DNA from 2 places in the Bacillus sp. FAU18 genome. Region 1 is predicted to be linked to the other one. Evidence: a T-box and tRNA genes for the amino acid it is inferred to sense, from the RefSeq annotation. Region 1 holds a T-box; the other holds one or more tRNA genes.
What was found. The T-box of region 1 lies ahead of tyrS (tyrosine--tRNA ligase). A T-box ahead of a tRNA ligase gene usually reads a tRNA of that ligase, here a tRNA-Tyr.

Region 1 (9,890 bases):
GCTAAAGCCGCTTTAGCAATCGGTGCAGATGGCGTAATGGCTGAGGTTCACCCTGATCCGTCAGTCGCACTTTCTGACTCTGCTCAGCAAATGGCGATTCCTGAATTCGAAAAATGGCTGAATGAACTGAAGCCAATGGTGAAAGTCAACGCTTAATTGAACAATCCAAAAGGCCGCGCCTGCGGCCTTTTTTTATGCTTTCTCGTTTATTTAGTTATAAAAACCAAGTATACGTTTTCATCATCTATAAAAACGTGTATAATTTCATGAGAAGTAATTAAATTTGATGAATAATGAAAAATAATGTACACTACTGACTTACGCTTACAAATCATAAACGACATAAATTCGGACATTATGACATTTCTCTACATAAAGTGTTTATGCTATAGATAAGGATAAGTGTATCCAGTAAAAGGAGTGGTTTTAGGATGAGCAATATTACGATCTACGATGTAGCGAGAGAAGCTAATGTAAGCATGGCAACCGTTTCCCGTGTCGTGAACGGCAACCCGAATGTAAAACCGACAACGCGGAAAAAAGTCTTGGAAGCCATTGAACGTCTCGGTTACCGTCCAAACGCGGTGGCAAGAGGGCTGGCAAGTAAAAAAACAACAACTGTAGGTGTCATCATTCCCGATATCTCAAGCATTTTCTATTCAGAGCTTGCACGCGGAATTGAAGATATCGCGACAATGTATAAATACAATATTATTTTGAGCAACTCTGACCAAAACATGGAGAAAGAGCTGCACTTGTTAAACACAATGCTCGGCAAACAAGTGGACGGCATCGTGTTTATGGGCGGAAACATTACGGACGAGCATGTGGCGGAATTTAAGCGTTCCCCAGTGCCGATCGTACTTGCTGCTTCTGTAGAAGAGCAGGAGGAAACACCGTCAGTCGCTATCGATTACGAACAGGCGATTTATGATGCCGTGAAGCTTTTGGTTGATAAAGGACATACAGACATCGCGTTCGTTTCCGGACCAATGGCAGAACCGATCAACCGTTCGAAAAAACTCCAAGGCTACAAACGTGCGCTTGAAGAAGCGAACCTTCCGTTTAATGAACAATTTGTAGCTGAAGGGGATTACACATATGATTCCGGACTCGAAGCACTGCAGCATCTGATGAGCCTGGATAAAAAACCGACAGCCATTCTTTCTGCAACTGATGAAATGGCACTGGGCATTATCCATGCTGCTCAGGATCAGGGCTTATCCATTCCGGAGGATCTCGACATTATCGGTTTTGATAATACAAGATTAAGCCTTATGGTTCGCCCGCAGCTTTCAACAGTTGTTCAGCCGACATATGATATTGGCGCCGTTGCGATGAGACTGCTGACGAAGCTCATGAATAAAGAGCCGGTTGAAGAGCATATCGTCGAACTGCCGCACCGTATAGAGCTAAGAAAGTCAACCAAGTCATAAGAAAAACAAAGAGCAAGCTTCACCTTTATGGTGAATTCTTGCTTTTTTCATGGGGAGAAATGATGAAACGTTTTGATTATCTTACACCTGTTGGATTTGTGTTAGGAACGATTATTATTGTTATTGGGATTATTTCGGGATCGGGAGTAAGCGGTTTCCGCTCTTTTCTTGATCTGACCTCTTTCTTCATCGTAACAGGGGGACTTTGCGCCGCTGTTTTTATCAGTTTTCCGCCAAGAGAGCTGAAAAAAGCGCCCTCTGTGTTAAAGCAGGCATTCATCCGCCAGGAAGACAATGTGAAAGATCTTGTGAAAACCTTTGTCTCCCTTTCCGATCACGCGCGAAAACACGGGCTTTTATCATTGGATGATCAGGCTCGGGAAATCAAAGATCCATTCTTGAAAAAAGGGCTGCTTTTAGCGATTGACGGCTGGGATGAAGAAACGATTCGGCTCGTCATGGATTCAGAAATCGCAGCAATGGAGGAACGGCACCGAAAAGGGCGGCGAGTTTTTGAAAAAGCGGGAGAATTCGCTCCGGCGTGGGGAATGATCGGAACACTCGTCGGGCTTGTGCTGATGCTCAAAAACTTAAACGACCCGCATATGCTCGGACCAAACATGGCCATTGCGCTTCTGACGACTTTATATGGTTCATTACTGGCAAATATGGTCTTCAACCCGATCGCGGCTAAGCTTGAAGAGAAAACAGAAAGTGAAATTTTCATCAAGCAGGTAATGGTGGAAGGGATTATCGGTGTTCAATCCGGAAAAAACCCGCGCAACCTTGAAAGCCAGCTGGTCGTTTTCAGCTCACGGGAAGAATGGCAGAAGCAGCCAAAACAAGTAAAAACAAAAAAGGGATCTGTACATGAAGCTTAGAAGAGAACGTTTTGAAAGAAGGAATGGAAGCGGAAAAAACAGTCAATCTTCGTCCAGCTGGATGGTAACCTTTACAGATCTGATCACTTTGATCCTTGTGTTCTTTATTTTACTCTTTTCGATGTCCCAAATTGATCTGCAGAAATTCAAAGCGGCAGTGGACTCGATCCAGAAGGAAGGCAACGGGCTTCAGCCGGACCAAACATCCATAGAAAAAAAGAATACATCCCCATCTGATACGAAGAAGCAAGAGGATCAGCAGGATCAGCTTCTCAAGAAAGTAAATACATATATAAAAGACAATCATTTGAAGGCCCAAATGACAGCCAAACGGGATGAACGCGGTGTCGTGCTCGTTCTTCAGGAGGCTGTGCTGTTTGATACAGGTGAGGCAAAGGTGCTGAAAAATGCCGAAACACTTCTTCACCAAATCGCCGTTCTTCTTCAAACAATTCCAAATGACATTCAGGTGGAGGGGCATACAGACAGCCGAAACATTTCGACATACCGATACCCGTCGAACTGGGAGCTATCAGCAGCACGGGCAAGTGGAGTGATTCAATACTTCACGTCTAAAGAGAAGCTTCCCTCCAAGCGCTTTATTGCTGTCGGTTATGCGGATACAAAGCCGGTGAAGGATAACAAGACAAATGAACACATGAAGGAAAATCGGCGTGTGGAAATAGTGATCAAAAAATCAAAAACGACCTCTTCGTAAAGGTCGTTTTTTACTTTGTTCTTTGCTGTTCAGAACGTATCGCATATAATGCTTTGCTGACAGTTTGGGCATTTTTTTCTGTAATTTCAGGCTTGCGGGGAATCGGAGGATATAAATCAGCCGGATCGCTCCAGCTCGACGGAAGGGCCACGGGGCATTGTTTTTGCCATTTAGCAATCCATTCCGGCGGGATCTCGTGTCCCGGGTCAATTCCCTTCATTTCAAGCCATATTCTGGCCCAGGCGCGGGGCACGACACGCCAAATATCATATCCGCCGCCTCCGACTGCAATCCATTTCCCTCCACAATATTGATGAGCCAAAGTGTGTGCAAGACGGGGGATTTCTTCGTATATATTGATTGTTGCTGATAAATGCGTCAGCGGGTCGTAGTAATGGGCATCGGCGCCGTTTTGGCTGATAATGACATCAGGCTCGAAATACGCGGCGACTTCTGAAGCTGCTGTCCGGTAAGCCTCAAGAAAAGAATCATCCTCTGTAAAAGCGTCAAGCGGGATATTAAAGGAATAGCCATATCCTTTTCCGCTGCCTTTTTCTTGGATCTGGCCGGTTCCAGGGAATAAATACCTTCCTGTTTCATGAATGGACAGCGTGCATACGTCAGGATTATCGTAAAATGTAAATTGCACACCGTCCCCGTGGTGGGCGTCCGTATCAATATAAAGCACTCTGGCGCTATATTTTTTCTGGATATATTGAATCGCCACAGCGCTGTCGTTGTATATGCAGAATCCTGATGCTCTCCCGCGAAAGCCATGATGAAGCCCTCCACCAAGGTTTGCCGCATGCAGGGCTTGTCCTGACATGACCCAGTCTGCGGCCGTTAAAGTGCCGCCGACCAAGAGGGATGCCGCTTCGTGCATGCCGGCAAAGACGGGTGTGTCTTCAGTGCCGAGCCCGTAGCTTTCTCCTTCTTCAGCGGGAAGCTTTCCGGCGCCCGCAAGCTTTACGGCCTGAATGTAATCGTCCGTGTGGACAAGGGAAAGCTCCTCTTCTGAAGCGAGTCTGGGGGTGACAATGTCTCCATCATCAAAGGCATTGATCATCTTAAGCAAATCATATGTTAACAGAACCCGCTGCTGATTAAAGGGATGCTCCTGATGAAACATATAGGTTTGGTAGGATGGAGAATAGATAAATACACTGTCTCTCATAGCAGATCCCTTTGCTCTGACGGCCATACGACGTGGTGTCCATTTCTTTGTAATGCCTGCAAAAACGGCAGCGGATTCATCGTTTTTACACGGAAGACAAGCACTTTTACACCGGGATCGTCATGCGGATAAACAAGCACGCTTAATATTTTCACTTGAAGGTCTTGGCAAAGACTGCTGATCTCAGCGAGGCTTTTGGTGATGTCGTTTACTTTTATCTCAATTTGCGATCCCGGCTGGTCAGCGCCTGTCAATTTGACAAACGTCCGCAGCAAATCGGTTTTTGTTAAAATGCCTATTAATTTTTGATGGTGTACCACTGGAAGGCAGCCGATGCCATGCTCGTAGAACACGGCTGATATTTCTTCGACAAAATCTAACGGATGGGCGCAGACAACATCTTTTTTCATAATTGAATCTACGCTTCGTGTGAGAAATAGGCTTCGTTTGTTTTCTTCAAAAATACTCGGGCTGGCCTGTTTCATGTCTCTGTCTGTAATCATGCCGATCACGTGTCGTTCTTCATCTACAACAGGCAGATGCCTGATATGGAATTCCTTCAATTTGCATATTGCTGTTTCAAGCGTATCCGTCTTCGTTAATGTAATGACATCTCTTTTCATGATTTGCTCAACAATCATTATTTTTTCCCCTTTGTCAGTGTCAGTTAATACATATAACGATGATAAAAACGGAGCCTGTCAAATTGCTCAATTGATTCTTGGCTGACGTTTTTTCCAATGCGGGCCATCAGACAGTTTGCAGGGTGGGAGCTGATCTCCGGCTCATCCGTTGCAAACCAGACCAATCCGCCTGCATTCATCATCTTTTCCATGATCTTTCTGTATTCCCACACATCTTTTTTCATCCCTTTTAAATCCCAATGCCAGTAATATTCTGTCGTCATCACAATGTAGTTTTCCATTTGTTCATCCATCATGCTGACGGTCAGGAGCGTCTTTCCGACAGCGCATCCCCGATAGTCCGGCGCTACTTCGATGGCTCCGAGCTCAATCAAGTCCTCCATATTTCCTTCAGACCATCTTTCGAGCGGGTCAGGATATAAATACGTGACATAGCCGACAATGGTTCGGCCGTCTCTGGCAATAATAATGCGCCCTTCGGGAAGGCCTGCAATGTCGACTAGCGCTTCATGCTGCTCGCGAGGCGGACGAAATGCGGTTAAATCTTTATGAAACTCATAACCTGCCAAATCCTCTGGAGAGACAGGCCCTTCTATCAGTAAAGAGCCGGTTGCTGTTTTGATGTTTGCTGAATGGTATGTTTTATGATGTTCCACTAATTCACCGTCCCATCAATTCTTATAAAAATACATGCCTTCTTTAAGAATACCAAATTATAAAGCGTTTTCAACATGGTTTATATTTTAAAAATTGAGAAGAATATGAATATATACTATAATAATTGTGACAACTTCAGCAAAGGGGGATGTTTGGGCATGAATTTGAAAGCGTTACCAGCAATAGAGGGGGATCATAACTTAAAAAACTATGAAGAAACGTACCGGCATTTTGATTGGGCCGAGGCAGAGAAACATTTCTCTTGGCATGAGACAGGGAAACTGAATGCGGCGTATGAAGCGATTGACCGCCATGCCGAATCGTTTCGAAAAAACAAAGTAGCGCTTTATTATAAAGACGCAAAAAGGGATGAAAAATACACATTTAAAGAAATGAAGGAAGAATCAAACAGAGCCGGGAATGTGCTGAGACGGTATGGAAATGTGGAAAAAGGGGACCGCGTTTTTATTTTTATGCCGAGATCACCCGAGCTTTATTTTATTATGCTAGGCGCAATCAAAATTGGCGCCATCGCCGGGCCGCTGTTCGAAGCATTTATGGAGGGAGCGGTGAAAGACCGGCTTGAAAACAGTGAGGCAAAGGTTGTTGTCACAACGCCTGAGCTGCTGGAGAGAATACCGGTAGACAAACTGCCTCACTTGCAGCATGTCTTCGTAGTCGGGGGAGAGGCTGAGAGCGGCACGAATATCATCAATTATGATGAAGCAGTGAAACAGGAAAGCACAAGACTGGATATCGAATGGATGGATAAAAAAGACGGCTTTCTGCTTCACTATACATCAGGTTCCACTGGTACGCCAAAGGGCGTGCTGCATGTCCATGAAGCGATGATTCAGCAATATCAAACAGGAAAGTGGGTCCTTGATTTAAAGGAAGAAGACATTTATTGGTGCACGGCTGATCCAGGCTGGGTGACAGGTACGGTATATGGCATTTTTGCACCGTGGCTGAACGGAGCGACAAATGTCATCGTCGGCGGACGTTTCAGCCCGGAAAGCTGGTATGGAACGATTGAACAGCTTGGCGTCAATGTCTGGTACAGCGCGCCGACCGCTTTTCGGATGCTGATGGGAGCGGGAGATGAAATGGCTGCGAAATATGATCTAACTTCACTACGGCATGTGCTCAGTGTCGGTGAGCCGCTAAATCCGGAAGTCATCAGATGGGGACATAAAGTTTTTAACAAACGAATTCATGATACATGGTGGATGACCGAAACGGGCAGTCAGCTCATCTGCAACTATCCTTGCATGGATATTAAACCGGGTTCAATGGGTAAGCCGATTCCAGGAGTGGAGGCAGCGATCGTTGACAATCAAGGCAACGAGCTACCGCCATACCGAATGGGCAATCTCGCCATCAAAAAGGGCTGGCCTTCCATGATGCATACCATTTGGAATAACGCTGAAAAGTATGAATCGTATTTCATGCCGGGCGGCTGGTATGTGTCTGGGGATTCTGCTTACATGGATGAAGAGGGATACTTTTGGTTCCAAGGCAGAGTTGATGACGTCATCATGACCTCCGGTGAGCGCGTCGGCCCATTTGAAGTGGAAAGCAAGCTTGTCGAACATCCGGCTATTGCAGAAGCAGGCGTAATCGGAAAGCCTGACCCGGTGCGTGGAGAAATCATTAAAGCCTTTATTGCACTCAGGGAAGGATTTGAGCCGTCTGATAAACTGAAAGAAGAGATCCGCCTATTTGTAAAGCAGGGTCTTGCAGCCCATGCGGCTCCGCGTGAGATCGAATTTAAAGATAAGCTTCCGAAAACCCGAAGCGGAAAGATCATGAGGCGCGTGCTGAAGGCATGGGAGCTTAATCTGCCGGCTGGAGATCTGTCAACAATGGAGGATTAAAAGGCGGCGTTGACACAGGATTTTATTTATGTTAAAAATGATATAGCTTCATATGAAAAGGTAAAGATTGAGACAAGTAGAATATCCTTACGTTCCAGAGAGCTGATGGCCGGTGAAAATCAGCACAGACGGATATATCGAATACACTCATGAACCGCTTTTGCAAACAAAGCCGGCCAGGCTTTCAGTAGTGAAAGAACGGACCTGATCCGTTATCAGGCAAAGTGATAAGACGAATGTTTGCATTCTCTTATTAGTAGGGTGGTACCGCGATAATCAATCGTCCCTTCGTGTAAACGAAGGGGCGTTTTTTATTTTAATCAAAAAAGGAGCTTTATCTTATGACTAACTTACTTGAAGACTTATCCTTCCGCGGATTGATTCAGCAAATGACAGATGAAGAAGGGTTAAATAAACAGCTGAATGAAGAAAAAATTCGCTTGTACTCAGGCTTTGACCCGACAGCAGACAGCTTGCATATCGGACACCTGCTGCCTATTTTAACACTTCGCCGTTTTCAGCTTGCAGGGCATCATCCGATTGCGCTTGTGGGCGGCGCGACGGGCCTCATCGGTGATCCAAGCGGAAAAAAAGCAGAGCGTACATTAAACACTGCTGACATCGTATCCGAATGGTCCCAAAAAATCAAAAACCAGCTGTCCAGATTTCTAGATTTTGAAGCAGCAGAAAACCCAGCTGTCATCGCGAACAACTTTGACTGGATCGGCAAAATGAATGTGATCGATTTCCTTCGAGACGTTGGTAAAAATTTCGGCATCAATTACATGCTGGCAAAAGATACGGTCAGCTCAAGAATTGAATCCGGCATCTCGTACACAGAATTCAGCTACATGATTCTTCAATCTTATGATTTCTTAAATCTTTACAGAGACAAAAACTGTAAACTGCAAATCGGCGGAAGCGATCAGTGGGGCAATATCACAGCGGGTCTTGAACTGATCAGAAAATCAGAAGAAGAAGGAGCAAAAGCGTTCGGCCTAACGATTCCGCTTGTCACAAAAGCAGACGGCACGAAGTTCGGGAAAACGGAAGGCGGCGCGATCTGGCTTGATAAAGAAAAAACATCGCCATATGAATTCTATCAATTCTGGATCAACACAGACGACCGTGACGTTGTCAAATACTTGAAATACTTTACGTTCCTTTCAAAAGAGGAAATTGAAGCATACGCTGAAAAAACAGAAACGGCGCCAGAAAAACGTGAAGCACAAAAACGCCTGGCAGAAGAAGTGACATCACTTGTTCACGGACGCGAGGCGCTGGAGCAAGCCATCAACATCTCCCAAGCGCTGTTCAGCGGCAATATTAAAGAGCTTTCTGCTCAAGACGTAAAGGTAGGCTTTAAAGATGTTCCTTCTATGGAAGTTGACAGCACCCAAGAGTTTTCACTTGTAGATGTGTTGGTGCAATCTAAATTATCTCCTTCTAAACGCCAAGCGCGTGAAGACATTCAAAACGGAGCTGTTTACATTAACGGTGAACGCCAGACGGAAATAAATTATACCCTATCAGCTGAAGACCGTATCGAAAATCAATTTACTGTTCTGCGCCGCGGGAAGAAAAAATACTTCCTTGTGACGTATAAATAAGAAAAAGATCCTTTGCCACTGAAGGCAAAGGATCTTTTTGTTTACCGCATAGGAATGAAAGGAAAAGAGTATATTAGATAGGGCAAACACGACCAATCACCACCTTTTAAATGAAAGGAGCGCTAAAGCGTGAATCTCATGTGTACGATTGCAAAAGAACGGCTGCAGCGGGATTATTGGGAGCAGCAGGCGCAGGATAGTGTTGGCCAGCAAGAGGCAAAAGACAAAATAGACGATAAAAAAACCCCGACCGCATAGCGGCAGGGGTTTTTAAAACGATTAACGAGAGTAGAACTCAACGATAAGCGCTTCGTTAATTTCCGGAGCAAGTTCAGAACGCTCAGGAAGACGAGTGAAAGTACCTTCAAGCTTTTCAGCGTCGAAAGTAAGGTATTCAGGAACAAAGTTGTTCACTTCAACAGATTCTTTGATGATAGAAAGGTTTCTTGATTTTTCGCGAACACCGATTGTTTGACCAGGTTTCACTAGGTAAGACGGGATATCAACGCGGCTTCCGTCTACAAGAATGTGACCGTGGTTAACCAATTGGCGAGCTTGACGGCGAGTACGTGCTAAACCTAGCTTGTACACAACGTTATCAAGACGAGAATCTAAAAGAATCATGAAGTTTTCACCGTGTTTACCAGCTAGTTTGCCAGCTTTGTCAAACAAAGTGCGGAATTGACGTTCGTTTACACCGTACATGTGACGAAGCTTTTGCTTTTCTTGCAATTGCAAACCGTATTCTGATAATTTTTTACGTTGTCCTGGGCCGTGTGGACCTGGAGCGTAAGGGCGTTTTTCTAATTCTTTTCCTGTACCGCTAAGAGAGATTCCTAGACGGCGAGACAGTTTCCAAGATGGACCTGTATAGCGAGCCATAATGTGACTCC
Region 2 (9,890 bases), 660 kb from region 1:
ATTTCTGTTCTTCTTTCATTGAAGTAACTGAGGCTGGCATTAATGCAATATCGACACCAGCTTTTACGGCCATGACCACAGCCTCTTCCTGTCCGAAATGATCTGCGATTGCCTTCATATTGAGCGCATCGGTAACGATCACACCATTAAAGCCCATTTCCTGACGAAGAAGACCTGTCATCACTTTTTTTGAAAGTGTAGCTGGAACCAGAATGTCCGATCCATCGAGTTTGCTTTTGTATGTGGTGTCGTCGAAGGCAGGGAATTGAACATGGGCTGTCATTACCATATCAGCACCGGCATCAATTGCTTTTTGAAAAGGATAAAGCTCGACCTCACGAAGCCGTTCTTGGCCATGGGAAACGAGCGGCAGTCCATAATGGCTGTCAACGTCCGTGTCTCCATGTCCCGGGAAATGTTTGAGGGCAGACGCGATATCCTGCCGCTGCAACCCTTTCATCGTGTATAAACCGAGGCGTGATGTCAGTTCTCGATTGGAGCTGAATGACCGTACGCCGATTACAGGATTATCAGGATTATTGTTAATGTCCACGACAGGGCTGAAATCTGTATTGATGCCTAAGGCAGAGAGCTCTTTCCCGATGATGCTGCCGGTCTGATACGCATTGATTCTGCTTCTGGCTGCGCCCAGCGCCATATTCCCTGGGAAATTAGTGCCTTCCCCTAACCTCGTTACAATGCCGCCTTCCTGATCAATACTCAGCATGAGCGGGATTTTTGGACTTGCCTTTTGGTAATCGTCTGTCAGTTGGACAGTTTGTTTTGTTGTTTTTACATTTTCTGCAAAAAGGATGATGCCTCCGAATTGATATTTCTTGACGAGGCTGGCGACTTCATCATTCATTTCTGTAAGGGCTTGCGGAGAGGACTCGCCTTCCTTTTGCCAGTTTCTAAAATCAGGCATCAGCATCTGGCCGAGTTTTTCGTCTAACGACATACGATTGACAATCTGATTGGCATCGATTGCACGTTTGGATGCAGAGGCTTCTGTCTGTCTGGCCCCGAAAAAGCATGAAATAAAGAGAACGGCTGAAAGGATAAGCGGAAAGACAGGTCTCATAGAAACTTCCTCCTATCGTCTAATCATTCATTCCATCGCTTCATAAATCGCGGTTATGACACTTCCATAACTGCCTGTTGCAAATTGATCACCCTCAAAGACGTTTGGATTTTCTTCCGGATCAATAACTGGTGTATGCTTTTTATTTGTTAACAATGCGATGCCTAAATTGTATGCTGGATCAATAATTGTAACTGTCCCTGTCCAGCCGGTATGCCCGTAAGCATTTTCACTGGCATGAGGGCCAAACATCCATTCCATGCTTTTACTTCCGTTCCGCCTCCAGCCAAGAGCGAATGTCGGATCTGTTGCTGAAGGTGCTGTAAACAGGTCGGCTGTTTTCTGATCAAATAAAGAAATATTTCGGTATGAACCTTTGTTTAACATGACTTGCAGCAGTATGGCCATATCATCTGCATTTGAGAACAATCCGGCATGCCCAGACACGCCATCCATTGAGTAAAACGCTTTTTCGTCATGCACTTCTCCTTGCAGCGAGTTTGTGCGGATGTTAGGGAATTGAATAACGCCGTCACGTGTATTGCCCATGCGTTCAGTAGCTGCGAACTGTTTCGGTTTAAAGCCCTTTTGCAGCGGATTGTACAAGGTATGCTTCAGCCTGAGCGGTTTGTAGAGCTCTTGCTCCGTGTAGACATCAAGCGGTTTGCCGGTGAGTTTTTCGACAATACATCCGAGTAGCATATATCCAATGTCACTGTATACGTGCTTTGTCCCAGTTTGATAATCGAGTGGAATTTTCGTCAAATATTCAATCGTTTTGTCCCGTTCTTGGGAATAGTACTTGCCGGCTTTTTCCGGCGTGTAAAAGTAAAAGCTTGATGGGAGCCCTGATTGGTGCTGGAGGACATCGATGACACGTATCTTGTCTTTTCCTTTTATGAGGTCACCCGGCTGATCCTTGAAACCCGGCAAATATGCAGAAACTTTTTCATAGACGTCAAGTTTTCCTTGGCTGACTAAGCGCTGCAATGCAAAATTTGTTGCGTACATTTTTGTATTTGAGGCTAAGTCAAACATCGTGCGGGTTTTCATTTTGGCCGGACGGCGCAGCAGTTCTGATCCTTCGTACTTTTTACTGTAGCCGTATGCTGCTTTTTTTATGATGCGTCCATCCTTCACCACCACAAGAACGGCGCCTGGGAATCCTGCTGCAATATCCCGTTCTATCATCTGATCTACCTTCCTTAGCTTCTTCGTCGAGAATTGTGCAGTTTCTGCATTTATGGTTTTCAGCTCAACCAAGTTGTCTGCTGTTTGTGCGAAGGTTTCATTTGGCGCAAATATCGACAGGGTTAAAATGGCACTGAATATGAACCGTGTCTTTGTTTTCACAGGCTAGCCCCTTTCTGTGCTTCTATCCCGTTTACTATCCCTAATACAGAAACAATTTAATCGAACTGTGAAGCCATTTCATCTTTATATCCGAATGCATAGGTCAATAAAAAGCCGGCCGCGTAGGAAATAAAGAGCCCAACGATATACAGGATGATTTGCGAAGGCAGGACTAGAAAAGAAAGCGGCAGTCCGGAGACACCAATCGCAATGGTGGCTACTTGAAAATAAGCTTGAAAGGCGCCGCCGATTCCAGCTCCTAAACATGCTGTTAAAAACGGACGGCCAAGCGGCAGCGTGACTCCGAAAATAAGCGGTTCACCAATGCCGAGCAGTCCCGATGGAAGCCCGCCGGCGATTGCTTTCCTCAGTGTTGTTTTTTTCGTCTTCACGAAAACGGCAAAGGCCGCGCCTACCTGTCCTGCACCTCCCATAGCCAAAATAGGGAGCAGAGGATCATTGCCAATTGAATTGATCAGTTCCATGTGCACAGGCGTCAAGCCTTGATGCAGTCCGGTTACGACGAGAGGGAGGAAGGTTGCGCCCAGAATAAAGCCCGCAGCGATGCCGCCGATGTCCAGGATGGACAGAAGGCCGGATGTAATGGCATCAGAAATGAATCCGCCTAAAGGCATAAATACGACATACGTTACGATTCCGGTGATTAACAGTGAAACGGTGGGTGTGACAATGATATCGAGTGATTGAGGAATAAAACGGCGAATAAATTGTTCGGTGTAAGCAATGAATATGGCTGCGAAAAGGACGCCGATCAGACCTCCCCTGCCCGGGAGAAGCTCTTCTCCAAATAAACTGATTTTTGCGATCTCCGGATTGATAATCAAGATCCCGGCCAAAGCCCCAAGTGCGGGTGTCCCGCCAAATTCTTTCGAAGCGTTAATACCAACGAGAATGCCGAGATAAGTGAACAGCCCTGATCCGATGACTGTCAGGATAACCGCAATTTGTGAGTCTGCAGAGAGCCAGCCTGCTTGAATAATTGCTTTGGTAATCCCAGTAATTAAACCGGAAGCGACTAGAGCGGGAATAAGAGGGATAAAAATGCTGGCAATTTTACGTAAGAAAAGTTTAAAAGGAGTGGCGTTTTTTCGATTGATATCGGCTTTCTTTTTGGCCGCTGCTTCTTTGACATCGGCACCTTCTTCTGCTGCTGACACGAGCTTCGAGAAAACAGCTGTAACATGATTGACGACTCCTGTGCCGAGGATAATTTGTAAGGTTTCAGCTTCAACGACCCCCAATACGCCGTCAAGCTTTCTTAAAGCCTGAGCATCCGCTTTGCTTTCATCGTAAGGCGTAATGCGCAGGCGTGTCATGCAATGCGTATATGAAGAAATATTGGATTTTCCTCCGCATAGCTCAAGGATTTTCTGTGCGAGATGATGGTAGTTATTTTCTTTGCTCATTAAAACCCCTCCCCTTCAAGATGCCTTATTTTATTCTCATAGATTGTATGGCTGCTCTCGTTTTATCGATATAACCGGTTGTCGTTTCATACTGCTCAGCCGCCATGCCTAAAAACAAAACATCAATTATAAAAAGCTGGGCGAGGCGGGAGGAAGTGGCTGCACTTCGAATCAAGGCTTCATTGGAATGGGCTGTATACAAAGGGACATCAGCCAGTGCGGAGACGGATGTCTGACTGAATTGTGTGAGGCTGATCGTTGTGATGCCTTTTTCCTTGGCCATGGCGAACAGTTCAATGATTTCCTGTGTCTCTCCTGAAAACGAAATGGCAAATACGATGTCGTCTTTATCTGCATTTGCGATTAAAGATGCCACAAGATGAGTGTCTGTAAACGCGGTTGCTTGTTTATGAATGCGAAGCCACTTTTGCTGGGCGTCCTTGGCGACAATGCCGGAAGCCCCGAGGCCGATAAAATGCACGGTATGAGCTTTGAGAAGCAGAGAAACCGCTCGTTCAAGCTCTTTGTAGTCCATCAGGTCTGAAGTATCCTGAATGGCTTGAATGGCATTGCCGGCCGTTTTTTCGGAAATGGAGGGCAGCAGCTCGTGGGGAACAATATCCCGGTAGCCCTGAAACGTAGGCTTTGCCAGATCGCCCGCTACTCTCATTTTTAAATCTTGAAATCCTTTTAAACCGAGTGATTTGCAGAGCCTGATGACGGCAGCGTCACTTGAATTGGCTAAGGCGCTAATTTCGTTGACCGTGCTTTCGATTGCTTTGTGGGGATGGGCTAGGATATAATCTGCAAGTTTGCGCTCGGATGGAGGGAGCTTATGCTTCATTGATTGGATGATCGCTAAACCGCCTGTGGCCATTCTAGTTCTCTCCTTATCATGGATGGTAATGTTCGATTGCTTTGTCAATGAAACCGTTTGCTTCATCGAGTAATGTCTTTGCTTGTTTCTGATCTGTGCTTGTTTTGAGCATGACGATTGCTGTTTTGACGTGATGATCGGCTTGTTCCAGGGTGTGCCTGGCTGTGTCGTATGAAGCATTTGTAAGGCTTTGGATGATACTGATGGCGCGTTCTTTTAGTTTTTTGTTGCTGACGTTGACGTCTACCATCAAGTTTTCGTAAACCTTGCCGATTTTGACCATTACAGCGGTAGATATCATGTTTAGAATCATTTTATGAGCGGTTGCGGCTTTCATACGTGTTGATCCTGTAATGGCCTCAGGTCCGACGACAACCTCAATGCTGTGATCCGCATCCTTGCTGATGGCGGAATTTTCATTGCAAGTAAGGGCGATGGTGTGTGCTCCGACTTTGCGGGCGTATCTTAGGGCGCCTGCGGCGTAGGGTGTGCGGCCGCTTGCTGCGATGGCAATGACGGTGTCATTTGAAGTGAGCTGTATGTTTCTTAAATCTTCAGCTCCTGCTTCTTCACTGTCTTCAATGCCCTCTGCTGCCTGTAAAAAGGCTTTGGGGCCTCCAGCCATGATTCCGATGACCTGATCTGGGCTTACGCTGTAGGTGGGAGGACATTCAACAGCATCCATGACGCCGAGTCTGCCGCTTGTACCGGCGCCTGTATATATGAGCCGGCCTCCATTTTGAAACGATTCATATGCGCAGTCTACAGCTGTTTTGATGTCGGGGAGAACCTCCTGAACGGCTGCAGCGACTTTCATATCTTCGTTGTTGATCATTTTGAGGATGCCGAGAGTGTTTGCTTTGTGGATTTCAACTGTTTGGCTATTGCGTGATTCCGTTGTAAGACGGTGAATGTTTAATGGTTCTGACATGAGGATGCCCCCTGTTTTAAAATGATATATCTCAATATTCAGTATATTCATTTCTGTTATGATATTTCAACTATGTTTTTTAATTTTTGAAATTTTATTTCACTCAAGACTATAAGAAATGATGAAGGATCAACTGTTCTCCAAGCGGCCCGATTCTTCGCCGTCCTTTATCAAGGAACCCGCTTTTCATATAAAGGTGTTTTGCGCGTATGTTCAGATGATTGACGGCCAAGATGATTTCGTCGCACCATGGAAAATATCCGCTCACAAAAGCGGGAAGCAAAATCATGGCTTTTTTCGCATAGCCTTTTCCGTGGTGCACAGCGTTTAAAGACAGGGAGCTGAGCAGTAAAGCAAATGGATTGTTAGAATAGGAAGCAAGCGTTTCTTTTGATGCATGTAAAATGAAAAAACCGACCGGAAGGTCGTCTTTTAAGATGACAACCGGGTATCGGTCCTGTATGCCCAGAGCCTGAGACAGCACCTCTTTCGGGAGGGAGGTAAAGCGTTTGTCATCGTTGGTGAGCGTGAATGCTTGAAGCTCGGGCAAGTGTTCAGGCTTATAGAAGGATAAAGAAATGTCTTGAGTCATGGGGTGGCCTCCTTACAAGATGTCGTCAAGCTTGTTTTCCGAAATGACCTGGTAGCCCGCTTGTTTTAACAATGCGGCGGTTACTCCGTTGCCGGTGATTTTTTTGCCAGAGAAGGTGCCGTTATAGATAAACCCGCTTCCGCAAGATGGACTGTTTTCTTTTAATATGACGGCAGAAGCGTTGATTTCTTTTGCGTAAGCCAATGTTTTCGCGGCGCCTTCCATATATAGTTCTGTGACGTCTTCTCCTGAAGCTGTCACGATTTTCGCTGTTCCATTGAGGACATCCTCGCCGGTGCCTCCTATGATTTCTGCGGGTTCGCGTGGGGTAGAGAAGCCGCCGAGAAGTTCAGGGCAAGCCATGACTGCTTTCTTTTCATCGACGAGTTTTCTGATTTTCTCCGACGCTGCGTGAGAGCCGTTATATCTGCATTCAATGCCTCCAAGGCAAGAACTGACTAGAATCATATTGGTTTCTCCTCTCTTGCTTTGCTTGTCTCTATCATAAAATAAATGGCTTTAGTTGGGAGGCTTTTTCAGTTAAAAAAGGAGTTAAAAAGTTTGAAAATAAAAAATTTAATTTTCCTCTTTACAAACAGGGGGTGACCTGTATATAATAACTTTTGTCAGCTCGACGAGAACACAACGGCCCGTTGGTCAAGCGGTTAAGACACCGCCCTTTCACGGCGGTAACACGGGTTCGAATCCCGTACGGGTCACCATTTGGAGGATTAGCTCAGCTGGGAGAGCATCTGCCTTACAAGCAGAGGGTCGGCGGTTCGAGCCCGTCATCCTCCACCATCTTGCCGGTGTAGCTCAATTGGTAGAGCAACTGACTTGTAATCAGTAGGTTGGGGGTTCAAGTCCTCTTGCCGGCACTGTTTTTTCAAAATTTTATGTGGAGGGGTAGCGAAGTGGCTAAACGCGGCGGACTGTAAATCCGCTCCCTCAGGGTTCGGCAGTTCGAATCTGCCCCCCTCCACCATTATTGGGCTATAGCCAAGCGGTAAGGCAACGGACTTTGACTCCGTCATGCGTTGGTTCGAATCCAGCTAGCCCAGTCACAGACACCTTTGATCAAAAGGTGTCTTTTTTCTTTTCGGAAAAATCATTCCAACTTCTAACTGTTCAGTCTGTATAATAATTTTAAAAATATGTTAAGGTAGTTTATTCACGAATTACCATCTACACCCTGCCAAAAATTTGATAAACTTATTTTATAAAAAAATTGAAACCTTTTGAAACGAAGCTCGTATACATACAGACCGGTGAAGGCAGAGGTTAGATAAATATGGAAATGATGATTAAAAAAAGAATTAAACAAGTCAAAAAAGGCGACCAGGATGCATTTGCGGACATCGTAGATATTTACAAAGATAAAATTTATCAGCTTTGCTACCGTATGCTTGGCAATGTGCATGAGGCGGAGGATATTGCACAGGAAGCTTTCATCAGAGCGTACGTTAATATCGACAGTTTTGATATTAACCGGAAATTTTCAACTTGGCTTTATCGAATCGCGACCAATTTGACCATTGACCGCATTCGCAAAAAGAAGCCGGATTATTACCTCGATGCAGAAGTGGCTGGTACGGAAGGCTTGACCATGTATTCTCAAATCGCCGCAGATGGTGTTTTGCCTGAAGATGCAGTTGTGTCGCTGGAGCTCTCAAACACGATACAGCAGAAAATTTTAAAGCTTCCTGACAAATACAGAACAGTCATCGTATTAAAGTATATTGACGAACTCTCATTAATTGAAATTGGGGAGATTCTAAACATTCCTGTGGGGACTGTGAAAACGCGGATTCACAGAGGCAGAGAGGCTCTTAGAAAACAATTAAGGGATCTTTAAGTGGGGTGATGAAATGAGCTGTCCTGAACAAATTGTGCAGCTTATGCATATGCATCTTGATGGAGATATCCTTCCAAAAGATGAACACGTATTAAATGAACATCTGGAGACATGCGAGAAATGCAGAAAGCATTTTTACGAGATGGAGAAATCCATAGCGCTCGTACGGAGCACATCGCATGTCGAAGCCCCCGCGGATTTTACCGCTAATGTCATGGCAAAATTGCCTAAGGAGAAGAAAAGAGCTTCTGTAAAAAGATGGTTCAGAACCCATCCCGTTATCGCAGCTGCTGCGGTATTCATCATTTTGATGGGCGGAGGTTTTTTTAACAGCTGGCATAATGACCACAATTTCAGCGTATCCAAGCAGCCGAATCTTGTGGTTCATAACCATACTGTGACCGTGCCAGAAGGTGAGACGGTCACAGGTGATGTCACTGTCAAAAACGGCAAGCTGATTATTAAAGGCAAAATAGACGGGGATGTAACCGTCGTAAACGGCGAAAAGTATATGGCCTCTGCTGGACAAGTCACCGGTCAGATTGAAGAAATCAATCAATTATTCGACTGGACATGGTACAAGATGAAGTCTGCGGGGAAAAGTGTACTCGATGCATTCAGTCCGAACGGAGAAGAGTAAAGCGCGTTAGCCGCTTTGCTCTTTTTTTGCGGGCTGAGAGGGCTGGCACATTTCACTTGCTAAATCGAAATGTGGTATAATGGGCTCGCTATGTAAAGTACATATGCGTAACACGTAAAACACAAAATACGAAATGACTGAAATCTTGGAGGACGAGGAAATGGCTTTTGAGGATATCCCTTTTTTGCAGTACCTCGGCAATGCCGTTGATATTCTCCTTGTTTGGTATGTGATATATAAATTGATTATGGTGATACGCGGCACGAAAGCGGTTCAGCTGTTAAAAGGAATTGTAGTCATCGTGCTTGTTCGTATGGCCAGCCAATATTTGGGCCTCAGCACACTTCAATGGCTGATGGACCAAGCGATAACATGGGGATTTTTAGCAATTATTATTATTTTTCAGCCTGAGCTGAGAAGAGCGCTTGAACAGCTAGGCCGCGGCCGCTTTTTTTCGAGGAGCGGCACGCCTGTTGAAGAAGCGCAGCAGAAAACGATTGAGGCCATTACAAAAGCGATCAATTATATGGCGAAACGCCGTATAGGCGCCCTGCTGACCATTGAGCGGGATACTGGAATGGGGGATTATATTGAAACCGGCATACCACTGAATGCCAAAGTCAGCTCTGAGCTGCTGATCAATATTTTTATCCCAAACACCCCGCTTCACGACGGTGCGGTGATTATGAAAAATAATGAAATTGCCGCGGCCGCCTGTTATCTGCCGCTTTCTGAGAGCCCGTTTATTTCAAAAGAACTGGGCACGCGGCACAGAGCAGCTGTCGGTATCAGTGAAGTAACAGACAGTTTGACGATTATTGTGTCTGAAGAGACCGGCGGCGTCAGTGTGGCAAAGAACGGCGACCTTCACAGAGAGCTTACAGAAGAAGCGCTGAAAGAAATGCTTGAAGCCGAGTTTAAGAAAAACACCAGAGACACTTCTTCTAACCGCTGGTATTGGAGGGGCAAGAAAAATGGATAAATTCTTAAACAACCGCTGGGCTGTGAAAATCATTGCTCTGCTTTTCGCGCTCTTGCTTTATGTGGCGGTTAACAGCAACCAAGCACCGACTCCGAAAAAACCGGGTGAATCTTTCTTTCCGACATCAACAACTGATGAAGCAACTCTGACTG

Region 2: it has a tRNA-Tyr gene. The T-box ahead of tyrS (tyrosine--tRNA ligase) is inferred to sense a tRNA for this amino acid. The anticodon was not compared.

The regions. Positions count from the first base shown of each region.
Region 1 covers NZ_JBVYHZ010000004.1:847,633-857,522, reverse strand. Annotated here, with positions in the region: gene AC0OMU_RS15465 (bifunctional 3-deoxy-7-phosphoheptulonate synthase/chorismate mutase) at 1-156, shown strand, start outside; gene ccpA (catabolite control protein A) at 432-1,436, shown strand; gene motP (flagellar motor protein MotP) at 1,499-2,317, shown strand; gene motS (flagellar motor protein MotS) at 2,307-3,035, shown strand; gene AC0OMU_RS15445 (acetoin utilization protein AcuC) at 3,046-4,209, opposite strand; gene AC0OMU_RS15440 (acetoin utilization AcuB family protein) at 4,206-4,850, opposite strand; gene acuA (acetoin utilization protein acetyltransferase AcuA) at 4,877-5,509, opposite strand; gene acsA (acetate--CoA ligase) at 5,669-7,387, shown strand; T-box leader at 7,442-7,678, shown strand; gene tyrS (tyrosine--tRNA ligase) at 7,729-8,997, shown strand; gene sr7p (small protein SR7P) at 9,127-9,255, shown strand; gene rpsD (30S ribosomal protein S4) at 9,277-9,879, opposite strand.
Region 2 covers NZ_JBVYHZ010000004.1:186,486-196,375, forward strand. Annotated here, with positions in the region: gene nagZ (beta-N-acetylhexosaminidase) at 1-1,081, opposite strand, end outside; gene amiE (N-acetylmuramoyl-L-alanine amidase) at 1,109-2,434, opposite strand; gene AC0OMU_RS12065 (PTS transporter subunit EIIC) at 2,491-3,861, opposite strand; gene AC0OMU_RS12070 (MurR/RpiR family transcriptional regulator) at 3,887-4,738, opposite strand; gene murQ (N-acetylmuramic acid 6-phosphate etherase) at 4,755-5,669, opposite strand; gene AC0OMU_RS12080 (GNAT family N-acetyltransferase) at 5,779-6,261, opposite strand; gene AC0OMU_RS12085 (2-thiouracil desulfurase family protein) at 6,274-6,729, opposite strand; tRNA gene AC0OMU_RS12090 (tRNA-Glu) at 6,909-6,983, shown strand; tRNA gene AC0OMU_RS12095 (tRNA-Val) at 6,987-7,062, shown strand; tRNA gene AC0OMU_RS12100 (tRNA-Thr) at 7,067-7,139, shown strand; tRNA gene AC0OMU_RS12105 (tRNA-Tyr) at 7,162-7,246, shown strand; tRNA gene AC0OMU_RS12110 (tRNA-Gln) at 7,251-7,322, shown strand; gene sigW (RNA polymerase sigma factor SigW) at 7,553-8,116, shown strand; gene rsiW (anti-sigma-W factor RsiW) at 8,130-8,756, shown strand; gene cdaA (diadenylate cyclase CdaA) at 8,917-9,738, shown strand; gene cdaR (CdaA regulatory protein CdaR) at 9,731-9,890, shown strand, end outside.